Linked DNA regions of Caldimonas thermodepolymerans. The protein of the gene in region 1 interacts with the protein of each later gene in a pairwise test. Links are inferred from orthologs where the notes say so. Each region holds a gene or a part of one and is shown in the gene's direction. Other genes may lie near its edges.

Evidence for each region. The genes of interacting proteins can lie anywhere in the genome.
Region 2: the proteins of IS481_RS10015 (region 1) and IS481_RS09370 interact in binary tests that used the Escherichia coli proteins (3 or more experiments, as listed by UniProt). The link is inferred for Caldimonas thermodepolymerans from one-to-one orthologs.

Annotation. Positions count from the first base shown.
Region 1 is NZ_CP064338.1:2,138,502-2,146,643, reverse strand. What follows is about bases 1,820-5,226. They hold IS481_RS10015 (2-oxoglutarate dehydrogenase E1 component), read left to right. Parts: upstream 1,820-2,167; coding sequence 2,168-5,026; downstream 5,027-5,226. Other genes in these bases: odhB (2-oxoglutarate dehydrogenase complex dihydrolipoyllysine-residue succinyltransferase), read left to right, coding at 5,136-5,226; IS481_RS10020 (hypothetical protein), read left to right, coding at 1,820-1,908. Also shown: IS481_RS10035 (sensor domain-containing protein), read left to right, coding at 1-593; thiosulfate oxidation carrier protein SoxY, read left to right, coding at 721-1,230; thiosulfate oxidation carrier complex protein SoxZ, read left to right, coding at 1,263-1,574; more of IS481_RS10020, read left to right, coding at 1,648-1,819; more of odhB, read left to right, coding at 5,227-6,389; lpdA (dihydrolipoyl dehydrogenase), read left to right, coding at 6,407-7,837; cell division protein ZapE, read left to right, coding at 7,911-8,142. UniProt on the Escherichia coli protein: E1 component of the 2-oxoglutarate dehydrogenase (OGDH) complex which catalyzes the decarboxylation of 2-oxoglutarate, the first step in the conversion of 2-oxoglutarate to succinyl-CoA and CO(2).
Region 2 is NZ_CP064338.1:2,002,444-2,008,045, forward strand. What follows is about bases 56-3,055. They hold IS481_RS09370 (ABC-F family ATP-binding cassette domain-containing protein), read left to right. Parts: upstream 56-580; coding sequence 581-2,530; downstream 2,531-3,055. Other genes in these bases: prmB (50S ribosomal protein L3 N(5)-glutamine methyltransferase), read left to right, coding at 56-584; IS481_RS09375 (MarR family winged helix-turn-helix transcriptional regulator), read left to right, coding at 2,608-3,055. Outside these bases: more of prmB, read left to right, coding at 1-55; more of IS481_RS09375, read left to right, coding at 3,056-3,111; IS481_RS09380 (organic hydroperoxide resistance protein), read left to right, coding at 3,186-3,611; IS481_RS09385 (asparaginase), read right to left, coding at 3,634-4,578; transcriptional repressor LexA, read left to right, coding at 4,687-5,361; IS481_RS09395 (helix-hairpin-helix domain-containing protein), read left to right, coding at 5,366-5,602. UniProt on the Escherichia coli protein: Genetic data indicate it may be involved in ribosome assembly or function.

The DNA of each region.
Region 1 (8,142 bases):
TGCTGACCGAGGCAGTGCGCCAGGCGGCGCAGTGGCACCGGCGCGGCCTGGACCTGGTGGTGGCGGTCAACGTCTCGGCGGTGCAGTTCCAGCGCAGCAACTTCGTCGAGCGGGTCGCGGCGATCATCGCGGCCGCCGGCCTGCCGGCGCGCAACCTGGAGCTGGAACTGACCGAGTCCATCCTGATCCAGGATGCCGACGAGGCCCTGCTGCGCCTGAACGCGCTTGCCGCGCTGGGGGTGCGCCTGGCGATCGACGACTTCGGCACCGGCTACTCGAGCCTCGGCTACCTGAAGCGCTTTCCGCTGCGCAAGCTCAAGATCGACCGTTCCTTCATCCAGGGCCTGCCGGCCGACGAGAGCGATGCCGGCATCGTGCGCTCGATCGTCTACCTGGCGCGGGCGCTGCGCCTGTCGCTGATCGCCGAAGGGGTCGAGACCGAGGCGCAGCGGCAGTTCCTGCTGCAGGCCGGCTGCGACGAGTTCCAGGGCTTCCTGTTCTCGCCTGCGGTCGAAAGCGCGGCCTTCGACGCGCTGCTCGAGCGCGAGGCGCTGCCTGCCGGCGCCGCGGACGACTTGGCGCTGCCCGGCTGAAGCGGGCCTTGCCGCCTCCCTGCGTGGAGACCCTTTGCGGTCGTGGGCCTCGCGGCGCGGCGCGGGCAGGGCAGGGACACCTGGCGGACAATAGCGCCCTGCCGTGGCCGGTTGTCGGTGTGGCGGCATGGTGCCGCCCTCACGGGTTTCGCATGGATGTCGGAGGTGGATCGCGATGGGTAACCGCAGGCAGTTTCTGCACACGAGCGCCAGCATGGCGGTTCTGGGCCTGGCCGCGTCGGCCGGGCTGCTGCCTGCGGCCGCCCAGGCGGCCTGGAACAAGAGTGCGTTCGATGCCAAGGGGCTGGCCGAGGTGGTGAAGGCGTTGGGCGGCGCCGCGCCGGTCGAAAGCCCGGACGTGCGGCTGCATGCGCCGGAGATCGCCGAGAACGGCAACGTGGTGCGCGTGGGCGTGTCCACCACCCTGCCGGGCGCCACGCGCCTGGCCCTGCTGGTCGACAAGAACCCCAATACGCTGGCGGCGCTGTTCGACATCCCCGCCGGCACCGAACCCAACGTCGCCTTCAACATCAAGATGAGCCAGACGTCCACCGTCTACGCCCTGGTCCAGGCCGGCGACCGGTTCTATTTCGCGGCCCGGGAAGTCACGGTGACCCTGGGCGGCTGCGGCGCTTGACGGCCACCCGACGGCAGACGAGGAGTATCGAGATGGCAGATCCCATGCGCATCCGCACCCAGGTGCAGGGTGACAAGGTGACGGTGCGTGTGCTGATGGCGCACGAGATGGAAAGCGGCCAGCGCAAGGATGCGTCGGGCCAGGTCATCCCTGCCTGGTTCATCCAGGAGGTGACGGCGCGTCACAACGACCGGGTCGTGCTGACCGCCCAATGGGGCCCGGCCGTGTCCAAGAACCCCTACCTGCAGTTCAGCTTCGCCGGCGGCAAGGCCGGCGACAAGCTCTCCATCAGCTGGACCGACAACAGGGGCGACCAGCGCACCGACGAGGTCACCATCGCCTGACCCGGCGCCCGGCGAGACCCGCCGCCGTGCGGGGAGATGCCGGCCGGCGCCGGTTTGCCCTAGAGTGGGGCCCATGCGCTTCGTTTCCCTGTTGCTTGCTTCTTCTTGTGCGGTGTTCGCGGCCGGCTGCACCGGTGCGCGGGTCGGGGTGGCCGTGCCCGTGGGCATCGGCGGCGTGGGGGTGTCGGTCGGCTCCGACGGCACCATCGGCGGCTCGGTCGGCGTCGGCCGCGGCGGGGTGGGCGTCGGCGTGGGTGGCACGATGTCGTTGCCCAGACGCGACAGGTCGCAGGACGCGCCGGCCACTCCGGTTTCATCCCCTGCGAATCCCTGATTCCTGTTCCGCTTTCAAACCCCTTTGCTCCACGGGAAGACCATGGCTGCGTGACAGCGTATGCACAACTCGCATGACGCCATGATTCCATCGGTGATAGAGTCGCATCCCTGACTCAGGTCCTTCCCGTCCCCTTTACTGGTTTCTGCCCTGAACCCAGAAGTAAAGGCGGGTCGCAATCCGCCAACCGGTCAAGCCGTGTCGCGGAAGGTTGTTCAACCAGCCACAGTCCTGGAAACCAGGATGAAAGGTGAGCGAAATGATGGAGCAATACAGGGCGACTTCGTACCTGTTCGGGGGTAATGCCCCCTATGTCGAGGAGTTGTACGAGGCTTATCTCGACAACCCCGGTTCGGTGCCGGAAAACTGGCGAGCCTATTTCGATGCGTTGCAGCACGTGCCTGCCGTCGACGGCTCCGAAGCCCGTGACGTGCCCCACGCGCCGGTGATCGAATCCTTCGCGCAGCGTGCCAAGTCCAACGCCTTTGCGGTCAAGACCAGCAGCGCCGACCTGGCCGTCGCCCGAAAGCAGGTCCACGTCCAGTCGCTGATTGCCGCCTATCGTTTCCTCGGTGCCCGTTGGGCCGACCTCGATCCCCTCAAGCGTCAGGAACGTCCCCGCATCCCCGAGCTGGAGCCGGCGTTCTACGACCTCACTGAAAGTGACATGGACATCACTTTCAGTGCCACGAACACCTATTTCACCAAGGCCGAGCAGATGACCCTGCGCGAGATCGTGCAGGCCTTGCGTGACACCTACTGCGGTTCGATCGGTGCGGAATTCATGCACATCACCGATCCGACCGAAAAGCGCTGGTGGCAGGAAAAGCTCGAAAGCACCCGCGCCAAACCCACCTTCACCGCCGAGAAGAAGCGCCACATCCTGGAGCGCCTGACCGCGGCCGAAGGCCTGGAGCGCTTCCTGCACACCAAGTACGTCGGCCAGAAGCGGTTCTCGCTGGAAGGCGGCGAGAGCTTCATTGCCGCGATGGATGAGGTCATCCAGCACGGCGGCAGCAAGGGCGTGCAGGAAATCGTGATCGGCATGGCCCACCGCGGCCGCCTGAACGTGCTGGTCAACACCCTGGGCAAGATGCCCAAGGACCTGTTCGCCGAGTTCGAGCACACCGCCCCCGAGGACCTGCCCGCCGGCGACGTGAAGTACCACCAGGGCTTCTCGAGCGACGTCTCGAGCCCCGGCGGCCCGGTGCACCTGAGCCTGGCGTTCAACCCCTCGCACCTGGAGATCGTCAACCCGGTGGTCGAAGGCTCGGTCAAGGCCCGCCTGGACCGCCGCGGCGACAAGAAGGGCGACCAGGTGCTGCCCGTGCTGGTGCACGGCGACGCCGCCTTCGCCGGGCAGGGCGTCGTGATGGAGACGCTGGCGCTGGCGCAGACCCGCGGCTACTACACCGGCGGCACCCTGCACATCGTCATCAACAACCAGATCGGCTTCACGACCAGCGACCCGCGCGACGCGCGCTCGACGCTGTACTGCACCGACGTCGTCAAGATGATCGAGGCGCCGGTGCTGCACGTCAACGGCGACGACCCCGAAGCCGTGGTGTTCGCCACGCAGCTGGCGCTGGACTACCGCCAGGAGTTCAAGAAGGACGTCGTCGTCGACATCGTCTGCTTCCGCAAGCTGGGCCACAACGAGCAGGACACCCCTGCGCTGACCCAGCCGCTGATGTACAAGAAGATCGCCAAGCACCCCGGCACGCGCAAGCTGTACGCCGACAAGCTGGTGGCGCAGGGCGTGATCGAGGCGCAGGAGCCGGACGAGATGGTCAAGGCCTACCGCGCCGCGATGGACGCCGGCCGTCATACGGTCGACCCGGTCCTGACCAACTACAAGAGCAAGTACGCCGTCGACTGGGCACCGTTCCTCGGCAAGAAGTGGACCGACAGCGCCGACACCGCGCTGCCGCTGGCGGAGATCAAGCGCCTGGCCGAGCGCATCACGACCATCCCCAGCAACTTCAAGCTGCATCCGCTGGTCGAGAAGGTCATCGCCGACCGCGCCGCCATGGGCCGTGGCGAGATCAACGTCGACTGGGGCATGGGCGAGCACTTGGCCTTCGCGTCGCTGGTGGCCAGCGGCTACCCGGTGCGCCTGTCCGGCGAGGACTGCGGCCGCGGCACCTTCACCCACCGCCATGCGGTCCTGCACGACCAGAACCGCGAGAAGTGGGACGAAGGCACCTACATCCCGCTGCAGAACGTGGCCGAGAACCAGGCCCCGTTCACCGTCATCGACTCCATCCTGTCGGAAGAAGCGGTGCTGGGCTTCGAGTACGGCTACGCCTCGGCCGACCCGAACACCCTGGTGATCTGGGAAGCCCAGTTCGGCGACTTCGCGAACTGCGCCCAGGTGGTGATCGACCAGTTCATCGCCTCCGGCGAGGTCAAGTGGGGCCGCGCCAACGGCCTGGTGCTGATGCTGCCGCACGGCTATGAAGGCCAGGGCCCCGAGCACTCGTCGGCGCGCCTGGAGCGCTTCATGCAGCTGGCTGCGGACAACAACATGCAGATCTGCCAGCCGACCACGGCCAGCCAGATCTTCCATGTGCTGCGGCGCCAGATGGTGCGCATGTTCCGCAAGCCGCTGGTGCTGATGACGCCCAAGTCGCTGCTGCGCAACAAGGACGCCACCTCGCCGCTGTCCGAGTTCACCAAGGGCGAGTTCCGCACCGTCATCGGCGAGACCCATGCCGAGATCGACGCTGCCAAGGTCAAGCGCGTGATCATCTGCTCGGGCAAGGTCTACTACGACCTCGTCAAGAAGCGCGAGGAGAAGAAGGCCGGCGACGTCGCGATCATCCGGGTCGAGCAGCTCTATCCGTTCCCGCACAAGGCGTTCGGTGCCGAGCTGAAGAAGTACCCCAACGCGACCGAGCTGGTGTGGTGCCAGGACGAACCGCAGAATCAGGGCGCCTGGTTCTTCGTGCAGCACTACATCCACGAGAACATGACCGAAGGCCAGCGCCTCGGCTACGCCGGCCGTCCGGCGTCGGCCTCTCCGGCCGTCGGTTACGCGCACCTGCACCAGGAGCAGCAGAAGGCGCTGCTGGAGCAGGCGTTCGCCAAGCTCAAAGGCTTCATCCTCACCAAGTAATTTGACGTCACCCGGCGGTCATCGCGGGCGCTGCGCGCCGCGATGACCGTGCGCATACCGCCGGCTGCGGCCGGCATCCTGCGCGGCGCAGATCATCGAAAGACAAGACATGGCAATCGTAGAAGTCAAGGTTCCGCAGCTTTCCGAATCGGTGGCCGAGGCCACGCTGCTGCAATGGAAGAAGAAGGCCGGTGAAGCCGTCTCGGCCGACGAGATCCTGATCGAGATCGAGACCGACAAGGTGGTGCTGGAAGTGCCGGCGCCTTCGGCCGGCGTGCTCACCGAGATCGTCGTCGACGACGGCGGCACGGTGACCTCCGACCAGGTCATCGCCAAGATCGACACCGAAGCCACCGCCGGTGCTGCGGCCCCGGCCCCGGCGCCGGCCCCCGCGGCTGCCGCGCCCGCCCCGGCGCCGGCCGCCGCTGCGGCTCCGGCCAGTGCCTCCAAGGCCGGCGTGGCCATGCCCGCGGCCGCCAAGCTGCTGGCCGACAACAACCTGTCCGCCTCGCAGGTGAGCGGCACCGGCAAGGACGGCCGCATCACCAAGGGCGACGTGCTGGGCGCCATCGCCGCCGGCACCAAGCCCGCCGCCGCGCCGGCGCCGGCCGCGGCCAAGCCGCTGCCGCCGGTGGCCGCGCCGCTGACGCAGAACCTGGGCGACCGCCCCGAGCAGCGCGTGCCGATGAGCCGCCTGCGCGCGCGCATCGCCGAGCGCCTGCTGCAGTCGCAGGCCACCAACGCCATCCTGACCACCTTCAACGAGGTCAACATGGCGCCGGTGATGGAGCTGCGCAAGAAGTACCAGGAGAAGTTCGAGAAGGAACACGGCGTGCGCCTGGGCTTCATGAGCTTCTTCGTCAAGGCCGCGGTCCACGCGCTGAAGAAGTTCCCGATCCTGAACGCCTCGGTCGACGGCACCGACATCATCTACCACGGCTACTTCGACATCGGCATCGCGGTCGGTTCGCCGCGTGGCCTGGTGGTGCCGATCCTGCGCAACGCCGACCAGATGACCTTCGCCGAGATCGAGAAGAAGATCGCCGAGTTCGGCCAGAAGGCCAAGGACGGCAAGCTGAGCCTGGACGAGCTGTCCGGCGGCACGTTCTCGATCTCCAACGGCGGCGTGTTCGGCTCGATGCTGTCCACCCCGATCATCAACCCGCCGCAGTCGGCCATCCTGGGCATCCACGCCACCAAGGACCGCCCGGTGGTCGAGAACGGCCAGATCGTGATCCGTCCGATCAACTACCTGGCCATGTCGTATGACCACCGCATCATCGACGGCCGCGAGGCCGTGCTGGGCCTGGTCGCGATGAAGGAGGCGCTGGAAGATCCGTCGCGCCTGCTGTTCGACATCTGAGCCGGGGACCCCACACGATGAGCAACAAGCAATTCGACGTCGTCGTCATCGGCGGCGGCCCGGGCGGCTACATCGCCGCCATCCGTGCGGCGCAGCTGGGCTTCAACACGGCCTGCATCGACGAGTGGAAGAACGCCAAGGGCGGTCCCGCCCCGGGCGGCACCTGCACCAACGTCGGCTGCATCCCGTCCAAGGCGCTGCTGCAGTCGTCCGAGCACTACGAGCAGGCCGGCCATCACTTTGCCGAGCACGGCATCTCGCTGTCCAACCTGTCGATGGACGTGGCGAAGATGCTGGCCCGCAAGGATGCGGTCGTGAAGCAGAACAACGAAGGCATCCTGTACCTGTTCAAGAAGAACAAGGTGACCTTCTTCCACGGCCGCGGCTCGTTCGTGAAGGCCGGCGGCATCGGCTACGAGCTCAAGGTGTCCGGCGCGAACGAGGAGGTCATCGAGGCCAGGCACGTGATCGTCGCCACCGGCTCCAACGCCCGCGCGCTGCCGGGCGTGCCGTTCGACGAGCAGAACGTCCTGTCCAACGACGGTGCGCTGCGCATCCCCGAGGTGCCGAAGAAGCTGGGCGTGATCGGCTCCGGCGTCATCGGCCTGGAGATGGGCTCGGTGTGGCGCCGCCTGGGCGCCGACGTGACCATCCTCGAGGCACTGCCGACCTTCCTGGGCGCTGCCGACGAGCAGGTCGCCAAGGAGGCGCTCAAGGTCTTCACCAAGCAGGGCCTGAAGATTCAGCTGGGCGTGAAGGTCAACGAGGTCAAGAACGGCGCCAAGGGCGTGACCGTCAGCTACACCGACGCCAAGGGCGAGGCCCAGACGCTGGAGGTCGACAAGCTGATCGTCTCGATCGGCCGCGTGCCCAACACCAACGGCCTGAACCCGGAAGCCGTGGGCCTGAAGCTCGACGAGCGCGGCGCCATCGTGGTCGACGACCAGTGCCGCACCAACCTGCCCAACGTCTGGGCGGTGGGTGACGTGGTGCGCGGCCCGATGCTGGCGCACAAGGCCGAGGAAGAGGGCGTGGCGGTGGCCGAGCGCATCGCCGGCCAGCACGGTCACGTGAACTTCGACACCATCCCGTGGGTGATCTACACCAGCCCCGAGATCGCCTGGGTCGGCAAGACCGAGCAGCAGCTCAAGGCCGAAGGCCGCGCCTACAAGGCCGGCAGCTTCCCGTTCATGGCCAACGGCCGCGCCCGTGCGCTCGGCGACACCACCGGCTTCGTCAAGTTCCTGGCCGATGCCAAGACCGACGAGATCCTCGGCGTGCACATCATCGGGCCGTACGCGTCCGAGCTGATCGCCGAGAGCGTGGTGGCGATGGAGTTCAAGGCCAGCGCCGAGGACATCGCCCGCATCTGCCACGCGCACCCGTCGCTCAGCGAGGCCACCAAGGAGGCGGCGCTGGCGGTGGACAAGCGCACGCTGAACTTCTGAGCCGCGCAGACGGCCAGACGGACCGCCGGGGCGACTTCACCGTCGCCCCTTTTTTTGCTGACACGGTGAGGGGATGGTGAGCGTCACTGAGCTGTACCAACGGACGCTGAAGGAACGCGGCTACCAGAGCGACCCCGCGCAGCTGCGCGGGGTGGCGGCCCTGCAGCGCTGCTACGACGAGTGGCTGGACTACAAGGCGCGCCGCTCGAATCCGATCACCAAGCTGCTGCGGCATCCGCCGCTGCCGCGCGGCGTCTACATGTACGGCGGGGTGGGGCGCGGCAAGAGCTTCCTGATGGACTGCT
Region 2 (5,602 bases), 140 kb from region 1 along the record:
TCGTGCCGCGCTCCTTCATCGCCGAGCTGTTGGCCGACGGCACCATCGACCCCTGGCTGTCCGACCGCACCCGCCGCGTGCTGGACCTGTGCACCGGCAACGGCAGCCTTGCCGTGCTGGCCGCGCTGGCCTACCCCGAGGTCGAAGTGGACGCCGCCGACATCTCCGGGGACGCGCTCGCCGTGGCCCACATCAACGTCGAGCGCCACCAGCTCGGCGCGCGCATCCGCCTGCTGCGCAGCGACCTGCTGTCGCAGGTGGCCGGCCCGTACGACCTGATCCTGTGCAACCCGCCCTACGTCAACGCGCGCTCGATGGCGGCGCTGCCGCCCGAGTACCGGGCCGAACCGGCGCTGGCGCTGGCCGGCGGCGAGGACGGCATGGACCTGGTGCGCCGCCTGCTGCGCGAGGCGCCGCAGCACATGAGCGAGGACGCGGTGCTGGTGCTCGAGATCGGCAACGAGCGCGAGCACTTCGAGGCCGCCTTCCCGCGGCTCGAGGTGGTCTGGCTGGACACCAGCGCCGGCACCGACCAGGTGCTGCTGGTGACCCGCGCCGCGCTGCTGGAGGCCTCGCGGCCATGATCGTGCTGAAGAACGTCACGCTGCGCCGCGGCACCAAGGTCGTGCTCGAGGGCGCCAACGTCACGCTGCATCCGGGCGAGAAGGTCGGCCTGGTGGGACGCAACGGCGCCGGCAAGTCCTCGCTGTTCGCGCTGCTGACCGGCGCCCTGCACCCCGACGCCGGCGACGTGGAGCTGCCGCCGCGCTGGCGCATTGCCGAGGTCGTGCAGTCCATGCCCGACACCGAGGACAGCGCGACCGACTTCGTGCTGGCCGGCGACACCCCGCTGATGGAAGCGCAGGCCGCGCTGGCCGAGGCCGAGGCACGCGGCGACGGCACCGCGATCGCCGAGGCGCACCAGCGCATCCAGGACGCCGGCGGCTTCGACGCGCGTGCCCGCGCCCAGGCGCTGTTGATGGGCCTGGGCTTCAAGTCCGGGCAGCTCGAGCGTCCGGTCAACAGCTTCTCGGGCGGCTGGCGCATGCGGCTGCAGCTGGCGCGCGCGCTGATGTGCCCGGCCGACCTGCTGCTGCTCGACGAACCGACCAACCACCTGGACCTCGACGCCCTGGTCTGGCTGGAGAGCTGGCTCAAGCGCTTCGAGGGCATGATGCTGGTGATCAGCCACGACCGCGAGTTCCTCGACGCGATCACGCGCGTGACGCTGCACCTCGAGGACGCGCGCCTGACCCGCTACACCGGCAACTACACCGCCTTCGAGGCGATGCGCGCCGAGCGCCTGCAGCAGCAGCAGGCGGCCTACGAGCGCCAGCAGGAGAAGATCGCCCAGCTGCAGCGCTTCATCGACCGCTTCAAGGCCAAGGCAACCAAGGCCCGGCAGGCGCAAAGCCGCGTCAAGGCGCTGGAGCGGATGGAAAAGCTCGCGCCGGTGCTGACCAGCGCCGACTTCAGCTTCGAGTTCCGCGAGCCCGAGAGCCTGCCCAACCCCATGCTGGCGCTCAAGGACGTGGCGTGCGGCTACACCGGCGCCGACGGCAGCCCGACCGTGATCGTGCGCGACGTGCGCCGCACCGTGCTGGCCGGCCAGCGCATCGGCATCCTGGGCGCCAACGGCCAGGGCAAGTCCACGCTGGTCAAGACCGTCGCCCGCGTGCTGCCGCCGCTGGGCGGGCAGATCACCGAGGGCAAGGGCCTGGCGATCGGCTACTTCGCGCAGCAGGAGATGGACGTGCTGCGCCCGGACGAATCGCCGCTGCAGCACATGGTGCGGCTGGCCCGCGAGGTCAGCCCGCAGGCGCGCGAGCAGGAACTGCGCGACTTCCTCGGCCGCTTCCGCTTCACCGGCGACATGGTGTCCCAGGCCACCGGCACCATGAGCGGCGGCGAGAAGGCGCGCCTCGTGCTGGCCATGCTGGTGTGGCAGCGCCCCAACCTGCTGCTGCTCGACGAGCCGACCAACCATCTGGACCTGACCACCCGCGAGGCGCTCAGCATGGCGCTCAACGGCTTCGAGGGCACGGTGATGCTGGTCAGCCACGACCGCGCGCTGCTGCGCGAGGTGTGCGACGAGTTCTGGCTGGTCGCCGGCGGCACGGTGCAGCCCTTCGACGGCGACCTGGACGACTACCAGCGCTGGCTGCTCGAGCAGGCGCGCCTGCAGCGCGAGGCGGCGGCCCCGGCGGACGCCGCCTCCCCGACGTCGCGGCCCGGGGCTGCCCCGCCCGCGGCCAACCGGCGCGAGGAGCGCAAGGCCCAGGCCCAGGAGCGCCAGCGCCTGGCCGAACAGCTGCGCCCGCTGAAGAAGGAGCTGGCGCAGGTCGACGCCCGCCTCGCCGCGCTGGCCGAGGAGAAGGCCGCGATCGAGGCCGCCTTCGCCAGCGGCCACCTCGACCCGGCCCAGGTGGCCGGGCACGGCCGGCGCCTCAAGGCCATCGCCGACGAGACCGAGGCGCTGGAGCTGCGCTGGCTCGAGCTGTCCGAAGACATCGAGCGGCTGAGCGCCTGACCCCCATGACCGCACCCGTGGCATGGTTGCCGCCAATTAAATTGTGCGCAATTAAATCGGTCTCTACCATTCCTGCCATGATATCCCGCAAGCCTGCCCCGATCTCGTCCGACGACGCGCTGCTGCAGCTCGACCACCAGCTGTGCTTCGCGCTGTACGCCACCTCGCTGGCCATGACCAAGCTGTACAAGCCCCTGCTCGACCGGCTGGGGCTGACCTACCCGCAGTACCTGGTGATGCTGGTGCTGTGGGAGCAGGATGGCCTGAGCGTCGGCGCCCTCGGCGAGCGGCTGTTCCTCGACTCGGGCACGCTCACCCCGCTGCTCAAGCGCATGGAAGCCGCCGGCTGGCTGGTGCGCGCGCGGGCCAAGGACGACGAACGGCGCGTGGTGGTCTCGCTGACGCCAGAGGGCCGCGCCCTGCGGGCCCGGGCGATCGCCGTGCCCAGGGCGATCGGCTGCGCCACCCGGTGCTCCATGGAAGAACTTGCCGACCTGCGCCAGCGCCTGCACGCGCTGCGACGCCGGCTCTCCCCCCAGCTCGTCGAATCAGCGGCCCGCGACGAAGCGCGCGCCGCCTGAGCCGGGCAGGAACGATGCTTTCTCTGACCCGGGCAGACCCGTCCCCTCCACCCACCTCGCCTCAGGAGAAGCTCATGGCACTCGACAAAGTCCTCTACCAGGTCCAGGCCACCGCAACCGGCGGCCGAGACGGACGCGCCGTCTCGTCCGATGGCGTGCTCGACGTCAAGCTGGCCACCCCGAAGGAGCTGGGCGGCCCCGGCGGCGCGGCGACCAACCCGGAGCAGCTGTTCGCGGCCGGCTATTCGGCCTGCTTCCTGAGCGCGATGAAGTTCGTCGCCTCGCAGCAGAAGAAGCCCCTGCCGGCTGACGCCTCGGTGACCGGCACCGTCGGCATCGGCCCGATCCCGGGCGGGTTCGGGCTGCAGGTGAAGCTGGGCGTGTCGCTGCCCGGCTGGGAGCGCGGCGACGCGCAGGCGCTGGTCGAGGCGGCGCACAAGGTCTGCCCGTATTCGAACGCCACGCGCGGCAACATCGACGTGACGCTCGACGTGCTCTGAGGCGCGTTGCGCGGGTGGCGGCTCAGCCGGCCGCCATCAGCTGCAGCATCAGCTCCACGCGGGCCTTCCACGGGGTCAGCGCCCCGGCCGACGGCAGCGCCTGCCGGCCCGTCGGCACCACCACCCCCTCGGCGCAGCGCGAGCAGCGCAGCACGCGCACCCCGCGTGCCTGCGCCCGCACCAGCTCGGCCTCCAGCCGTTCGTGCACCGTGCCGTTGCCGGTGCCGACCACCACCAGCCCCTGCACCGGCAGCCCGGCCAGGGCCGCGGCCCAGCGGCCATCCGCGCCGGCGTGGCTGCTGACGATCTCCACCCAGGGCCAGCCGGCGGGCGACGCCGGCAGGCATGCCAGCCCGAGCGGCTCGCCCTGCGGCCAGTCGCGCAGCTGGCGCAGCCGTCCTTCCTCCACGTAGCCCAGCGGGCCGGCATCGCCGGAGCCGAACGCATCGAGCCGGTAGGTGTGGGCCTTGCGCACCTCCAGCCCGCTGTGCACCTGCCCGGCCAGCACCGCGAGCACCCCCCGGGCCCCGGGCGTTGCCGCCACCGTCACCGCATCCAGCAGGTTCTGCGGGCCGTCCGGCCGCAAGGCGCTGGCCGGACGCATCGCCGCGACCATCACCACCGGCTTGGCCGGCGCCAGCAGGCGGTGCAGGAAATACGCCGTCTCCTCCAGCGTGTCGGTGCCGTGCGTGACCACGACGCCGCGCACTTCGGGACGCGCCAAGTGGTGCGCCACGCGCTGCGCCAGCAACTGCCACACCCCGAAGTCCATGTCCTTGCTGTCGAGCTGGGCCACCTGCTCGGTCTCCAGCGGCCAGCGGGCCAGCGCCGGCACCGCCGCGACCAGGTCGGCCACGCCCAGCTGCGCCGCGCGGTAGCCGACGTTGTCATGCGGGTCGGCCGCGGTGCCGGCGATCGTGCCGCCGGTGCCCAGGATGACGATGGGGCCGTGCTCGTTGCTTTGCATTTCTCGGAAAACTGGATAAAAATACAGTTACTGGATGCCTGCACAGTATCCGGGATCAAGGCCAGTCGCCTGGTCCGTGCCGGCAGGCCGTCACTTCGCGAGGTGTCCGTGGACCATCAACCCAAACTCACCGCCCGCCAGCAACAGGTGCTGGACCTGATCAAGAGTGCCATCGAGCGCACCGGCGCCCCGCCGACGCGGGCAGAGATCGCCGCCGAGCTCGGCTTCCGTTCGGCCAACGCGGCGGAGGAGCACCTGCAGGCCCTGGCGCGCAAGGGCGTGATCGAGCTGGTCGGCGGCACGTCGCGCGGCATCCGGCTCAAGTCTGACACACTGCGCTCGCTCAACGAATCGCGCAGCCGGCAGTTCAGCCTGCCCCTGCCCGGGCTGGCGCAGCTGGCCCTGCCGCTGGTCGGCCGGGTCGCGGCCGGCAGCCCCATCCTGGCCCAGGAACACATCGACCAGACCTACCACGTCGAGGCCGGCCTGTTCGCGAGCCGCCCCGACTACCTGCTGCGCGTGCGCGGCATGAGCATGCGCGACGCCGGCATCCTCGACGGCGACCTGCTCGCGGTGCAGCGTGCCAAGGAAGCCCGCAACGGCCAGATCGTCGTCGCCCGGCTGGGCGAGGAGGTCACCGTCAAGCGCTTCCGCCGCAGCCGCGGCAGCATCGAACTGGTCGCCGAGAACCCCGACTACAAGACCATCGTCGTCGAGCCCGGCCAGGATTTCGAGCTCGAAGGCATTGCCGTCGGGCTGATCCGCAACTCGCTGCTGATGTGACGCCATGAAGCACCTCGCCGCGGCCCTGCCGGCCACCGTCCTGTCCGCTGCGCCCTCCCGGGGACCGTCCCTGCGCACCACGTCGCAAGGACCGGCCACCCCGACGCGCTCGGGCGGCAAGCCGGCCAAGGCGCGGCACCGCAGTGCATGCCTGGCAGACGACGCGGCGCTCGAGTCGCTGCCCAACATCGGCCCGGCGCTGGCGCAGGGCCTGCGATTGATCGGCATCGAGACCCCGCGC